DNA from 3 places in the Bacillus sp. BACIII genome. Region 3 is predicted to be linked to each of the others. Evidence: riboswitches for the same ligand, from Rfam matches in the RefSeq annotation. Region 3 holds a riboswitch; each other region holds the start of a gene.
The links. A riboswitch is a leader RNA that binds a small molecule or an ion and turns the genes downstream of it on or off. The one in region 3 is predicted to bind S-adenosylmethionine.
Positions count from the first base shown of each region.

Region 1: another riboswitch for S-adenosylmethionine. It lies ahead of metE (5-methyltetrahydropteroyltriglutamate--homocysteine S-methyltransferase); the one in region 3 lies ahead of ACXN9U_RS18110 (5-methyltetrahydropteroyltriglutamate--homocysteine S-methyltransferase).
Region 2: another riboswitch for S-adenosylmethionine. It lies ahead of ACXN9U_RS05175 (2-hydroxyacid dehydrogenase); the one in region 3 lies ahead of ACXN9U_RS18110 (5-methyltetrahydropteroyltriglutamate--homocysteine S-methyltransferase).

Region 1 is NZ_CM174437.1:1,712,381-1,714,576, forward strand. Features, by position in the region: gene ACXN9U_RS07990 (S8 family peptidase) at 1-558, shown strand, start outside; SAM riboswitch class I at 699-853, shown strand; gene metE (5-methyltetrahydropteroyltriglutamate--homocysteine S-methyltransferase) at 937-2,196, shown strand, end outside.
Region 2 is NZ_CM174437.1:979,242-981,437, reverse strand. Features, by position in the region: gene ACXN9U_RS05175 (2-hydroxyacid dehydrogenase) at 1-957, opposite strand, end outside; SAM riboswitch class I at 1,079-1,171, opposite strand; gene ACXN9U_RS05170 (molybdopterin oxidoreductase family protein) at 1,318-2,196, shown strand, end outside.
Region 3 is NZ_CM174437.1:3,671,326-3,673,521, reverse strand. Features, by position in the region: gene ACXN9U_RS18110 (5-methyltetrahydropteroyltriglutamate--homocysteine S-methyltransferase) at 1-1,003, opposite strand, end outside; SAM riboswitch class I at 1,082-1,168, opposite strand; gene ACXN9U_RS18105 (LURP-one-related/scramblase family protein) at 1,253-1,729, opposite strand; gene ACXN9U_RS18100 (hypothetical protein) at 1,832-1,999, opposite strand.

The DNA of each region.
Region 1 (2,196 bases), 1.9 Mb from region 3:
ATCAACTACGCCGTTGAACAAAAGGCGGACATTATTTCCATGTCACTCGGCGGCCCGAACGATGTGCCTGAACTGAAAGAAGCCGTCACAAATGCGGTAAAAAGCGGTGTACTGGTCGTTTGCGCAGCAGGAAATGAAGGTGACGGAGACGAGCGGACAGAAGAACTGTCGTATCCGGCCGCTTACAATGAAGTGATCGCCGTCGGATCAGTCTCAATCGCCCGTAAATCGTCAGAATTTTCAAACGCAAATAAAGAAATCGACCTCGTGGCGCCCGGAGAAAACATTCTCTCCACCCTTCCCAACCATAAATACGGGAAGCTGACGGGCACTTCAATGGCCGCCCCGCATGTGAGCGGAGCGCTGGCCTTAATAAAAGGGCTTGAACAGGACTCGTTTCAGCGGACGCTTTCTGAAGCCGAAATTTATGCCCAGCTTGTGCGGCGTACTCTTCCTTTGGGCATCGCCAAAACATTGGCCGGGAACGGGTTTCTGTATTTAGACGCACCTGATGTGCTCATGGAAAGAGCCGAACAGGCACAGCTGCTGTCTTTCTGATATTTTTCTCATATAATGATTGATCCGCTTGTCAACATCACCAATTTTTAAAATGTGAGATTTTCTATTGACAGTGATCTGAATAAGCTGATAAGATAACCAACAAATGATGTAACTTTTCAAAAAAATTGAAATATTTTCTCTTATCGAGAGTTGGGCGAGGGATTGGCCTTTTGACCCCAACAGCAACCGACCGTAATTCCATTGTGAAATGGGGCGCGTGATTTTTGCGCCGAGACGATTGTCTCCTAAGGCACGGTGCTAATTCCATCAGACGTGATCTGAGAGATAAGAGAGGCTTACATTTTGATGTTAAAGCCTCTTTCTCTCATGAGAAAGAGGCTTTTTTGTTACATCTCACTTAAAGGAGGAGACTTAATGACTACAATCAAAACTTCAAATCTCGGTTTTCCGAGAATCGGCTTGAACAGAGAATGGAAAAAAGCGCTTGAGGCTTATTGGAAAGGAAACACTGATAAAGAAACGTTTCTTAAAGAGCTTGACGGTTTATTCTTATCAGCTGTCAAAACACAGCTTGACCAAAATATCGATATCGTGCCGGTCTCTGATTTTACTCATTATGACCATGTGCTTGATACAGCCGTCAGCTTTAACTGGATTCCGGAAAGATTCCGCAGCATCACGGATCCTGTTGATACATATTTCGCGATTGCCCGCGGTGTTAAAGACGCCGTTTCCAGTGAAATGACAAAATGGTTCAACACCAACTACCATTACATCGTTCCTGAATATGACGAAAGCATTGAATTCCGTCTGACGAGAAACAAACAGCTTGACGACTACCGCCGGATCAAAGAAGAATTCGGAGCGGAAACGAAACCTGTCATTGTCGGTCCGTATACATTCGTCACACTTGCGAAAGGATACGAAGAATCAGAGGCGAAAGCGATTCAAAAGCGCCTTGTTCCTCTTTATGTACAGCTGCTGAAAGAGCTTGAAGCAGAAGGCGTCAAATGGGTTCAGCTTGATGAGCCTGCCCTTGTGACAGCCTCTGCTGAAGATGTCCGCGCCGCAAAAGAACTCTATGAATCTATTACAAAAGAGCTTTCAGGGCTGAATGTCCTCCTGCAGACATACTTCGATTCGGTTGATGCATATGAAGAACTCGTTTCGTATCCTGTACAGGGAATCGGGCTTGATTTCGTGCATGATAAAGGCAGAAACCTTGAGCAATTGAAAAAGCACGGCTTCCCGAAAGATAAAGTGCTGGCAGCCGGTGTGATCGACGGCCGAAACATTTGGAAAATCGATGTTGAAGAACGCCTTGATGCGGCTTTGGATATCCTCAGCCACGCTGATGTTGAGGAGTTATGGATTCAGCCTTCAAGCAGCCTTCTGCACGTGCCGGTGGCGAAACACCCTGACGAGCATCTTGAAAAGGATTTGCTGAACGGCCTGTCATACGCTAAAGAAAAACTGGCGGAACTCGGCGTCTTAAAAGAAGGGCTTCTGTCCGGCAAAGCGGCCGTCAGTGAGCAGATCGAAGAGTCAAAAGCGGCACTTAAAGCTTTGAAAGCATTCGCAACAGGAGCGAACTCAGCTCAAAAAGAAGAATTGAATCAGCTGACAGAAAAAGATTTCTCCCGCCCTGCAAGCTTTGAAGAACGATTGGCGCTG
Region 2 (2,196 bases), 1.2 Mb from region 3:
TGAGCAGAGCTGATCTTTTTTCCATTTGAAAAGCGCCTCATTTAAAATCCTCACATGATGATCCTCCACCTCAAATGTTGCGCCCGCTAAATGGGGAGTCGCGAACACATTCGGCAGTGAGATCAATTCATAATCAGAAGATTCAGGCGGTTCGTGATAAAACACGTCAAGGATCGCTCCTTTAATCCGCCGTTCTTTCAGCACCCGCAGCAGCTCTTTTCTGTCTGTAACCGCCGCTCTTGATGTATTGACAAAAACAGCTTCTTGCTTCATCAATTGAAAGTGCCGGGCGCCGATCAGGCCGATGGTTTCTTCGGTGCGCGGCAAATGAACGGAGACAATATCACTTTCAGAAAATACCCGTTCAATCGTCGTTTTTTCATACTCCCGGTTCTCATGATTGACAAAGGGGTCATAGTACAGCACCTTGCAGTCAAAAGCCGTCAACAGCCGGGCGATTCTCTGTCCGACAGCTCCGAAACCGATAAGGCCGACTGTTTTCCCCGTCAGCTCATTTCCCCTGAATTTGACGTAAGCCTGCAAATAATCACCATTCCACTTCCCGTCCTTCAGCCACTGATGAGAAGAATACGTGTGGCGCAAAAACGAAATGACATTTCCGATAAACATTTCAGCAACAGCCTGGGCATTGCGGGCCGGTGTATAGAAGACAGGGATTTTTCTTTTAGTCGCCGCCGTGATATCCACATTAGACGGCATCCCTCTGCAGACGCCGATAAAAGCGGAATCCGGCAATATATCAATCACTTGCTCTGATACCTTATCAAGTTCGGTAATAAGCCCCGACGCGTTTGTCTCTTGAATCATCCGGATTAATTCATCTTCCCGATAGGCCCGGCCGTGCTTCTTCCACGGCAGGTGCACAGTCCGGCCGAACAGATCTGTCAGCTCCTTCAGCCCCTCGTCGTGATAGGGTGCGGTAATTAAAACCGTCATGGTGCAAAACATCCTTTTCACATAAATTTTTTCACAAAAAAATCTCTTTCCCCGAAGAAGGAAAGAGATTCATATACCGTCTTTATCCGCTTGAAGCGCACAAATATGTATAGACCATTCTTTCCTATCTTTCAAGCATACGCTTGCTGGAATTGGCACAATAAATGTTGCCGAGGTTTCATAGGGCCAGTCCCTCCACCTCTCTTGATAGAAAATAAAATGATGAAATTGTCAGACTTTTAAAAGAATAAACTCATCATAGATAAGTCTTTCCGTGATGTCAACACTTTTTTTCTGAATTGACGATCTATTTCGAAATGTTATAATGCTTACAATATAAAAAAAGAGGAGAAATGGGCTATGAATTCTGCTGCAAAACAGCCAAATGGGGTCTTTAAGTCGGTGTGCTCACTGGACTGTCCCGATCAATGCGGCTTACTTGTGACAAAAAAGGACGGAAAAATCGTTAACATTCAGGGAGACCCGGATCACCCCGTCACATCAGGGAATATTTGCAACAAAGTCAGACACATGGCTGAGCGCATTTATGATGAAAAACGCTTAACCGTCCCGTTAAAACGGATCGGCGAAAAAGGCGAAGCCGTGTTTGCGCCTATTTCATGGGACGAAGCAATCAATACGATCAGTGCGCGCTGGAAAGAGCTTATTGCCGAAGAAGGAGCGGAAAGCATTCTCCCGTACAGCTTTTACGGTAATATGGGAAAACTGGCGGCAGAGGGAATGGACCGCCGTTTTTTCCACCGACTCGGGGCGAGCCAGCTCGAACGGACGATCTGCAGCAAAGCCGGATCTGAGGGCTATAACTATACAATGGGAGAAGGCGCAGGTACTGATCCGGAAGAGACCATACATGCAAAGCTCTTTATTTTTTGGGGAATCAATGCCGTCAGCACGAATATGCATCAGGTCATGATTGCTCAAAAAGCCCGGAAAAAAGGAGCTAAGATTGTCGTTATCGATGTACATAAGAACCAAACAGGCCGGCTTGCCGATTGGTTTATTCCCATTCGCCCCGGCACAGATGCCGCACTCGCTCTCGGTATCATGCATGTTTTATTTGCCGAGAACCTTCACGATGAAGCATTTCTCACAGAATACACCGAAGGCAGTGAAGAATTAAAAGCGCATGTCAAACAGTATGATCCGGAAACGGTTTCTGTTATGACAGGCGTTAAAGCAGACGATATCAGACGCCTTGCGAGAATGTACGGGGAAACC
Region 3 (2,196 bases):
CATATTGAGAAGCTTCTTCAATCCGGCGTTTAATCGCGTCCTTGTCTTCGAGATCGCCGTGTTTCGACGTAATCAAACCGAGTACAAGCTGAAGATCAGAGCGTTTGACATAACGGAGCGGTTCAAAGCCGCCGGAGCGGGAATCATCATATTCCAAGAACAATCCGTCAAGGTCAAGCCCGTCAAAAATCGTTTCCGCCGCCGCATCATATCCGCCTTCAGCCGTCCATGTGGACTGGAAGTTGCCGCGGCAGATATGCATCGTAACCTTCAAGTCGGCAGGACGATCCTTAATGGCGTCATTAATAGAAGCTGCGAACAGCCTGCGCAGCTCATCCGGCGTCGTTCCGAATGCTTCAATCTGGCGAAGCCCCGCTTCCGATAAGAAAACGGCCCATGCGGTATCATCGAGCTGAAGATAGCGGCATCCGGCGTCATAGAAAGCTTGAATCGCTTTTTTATACGCCTTTGATACATCATGCTGAAATTGTTTGTAATCATTCTGATACGCCGCTTTTTCCAATTTTCCGCGGAAAAACAACATATTCGGGCTTGGAATCGTCATTTTTGGAACAGCATCGCCGGCAATGCTGTGAAGAAATTTATAATCTTCGAGCATCGGATGCTGAGAAAAATCAATATCTCTCGTTACTTTAATGCCGCGCGCTTTCGTCTGTACATTGTGAAACTGAATGCCGCTATCTGGCGTAAACGCTTCGACGCCGTCTAAGTTTTCGAGAAAATCAAAATGCCACCAGGCCCGGCGGAATTCGCCGTCAGTCACGACATTGAGGCCGGTTTCTTTCTGCTTTTTTACGCTGCGGATGATTTCTTGGTTTTCGATTTCGCGCAGCTGTTCTGCCGAAATCTCACCCGCCGCTCTTTGCAGGCGGGCTTGCTTCACAGCCGCCGGCCGGAGCAGGCTTCCGACCTGATCCGCGCGAAACGGCGGGTTTTTTCTAAGAAGAGTGTGCAATGGTTGTTCTGTGTTTTGCTGTGACATGAACGATTCCTTCTTTCCTCAATGAAATATAAAAAGCTCTTCCCTTGGATAGGGAAGAGCTTGCGTCCGCAAATCTCAACCTTATCTTCAGGATTTAGCACCATTCTGCTGAACAGCGGTTGCCGGGTATCATAGGGCCAGTCCCTCCACCTCTCTTGATAAGGAAATATGCTATTTTTCAGAATAAACTGTAATACTCTTAATCTTAGTATATTATCTTATATTGTCAATATATTTCGATAAATATTTTTATTTATCACCCTCAAATAGAATCATATCTATCACGATTGCGATCGCAAGACAAAGAACAATATCCTCTTCATTTTCAATCTCCAAATGATAAGAATCGCCCCAGCTCATCCATGATTTGGTGACGGTCATCCGGTTTGATTTCCCGTCTGTCACTTGAAAATTCCGTCCCCACACATCGCCGGTAATATCCCAGCCGACTCCGGAAATTTCAAATTTCGGTTTGAAAAACGTCATTTTCTTGATGACTTGGCATACAGGCTTGCCGCCGACGGAAATTTCGTAACGGGGAACGAGCGACATCAGTTTCTGACTGACGCTGGCGAGCGTGCGGCCGTCCAAATCAGTCAGCTTCAATTCATCACCGAACGAAAACAGCTTTCCTTCAACATTGTAGACTTCTTTTCCGCTTTCAAGAAACACTTGAAACCGATTCTTAAACGTAAACATCCGCTCTTTGATATAAAAATGATACATAAAAAAACTCCTTTTTTATGTTGTACGTAAAAAGGAGACGGATGGTTTCATATTGGAGGGGTGCACAAAAAAAGGCTGCCGATTTTGCGGCAGCTGTCGTTTTTATGATAGCGGCATCCGGCGTTTCTGACGGATCGCATTTAAATCAATGATGTTATTCGTGTCGGCAGCTGTCACCAGCGGGCTTGTCTTTGGCGTTTTCCGGCGGTTGTCCTTACTGAAAGAGAAAACCAGGTATCCTGTCAAAGCAGCAAAAATAAGTAGCATCATTTTACATACCTCCCAAAAAAAGTTTTGGTATTATTATTGTACGAAAAAACAAACGAAAAGTATTCAAACAATTGTCACTTTTTTAAAAAATAAAGACATTTTCCGTAAAAATGACTATGATCTGCGGTTGATTTTGCTCTTGTTGTGGTTCTATAGATTGTATCGGCTGCTGATTGATGATCGTTTATATAACTTTT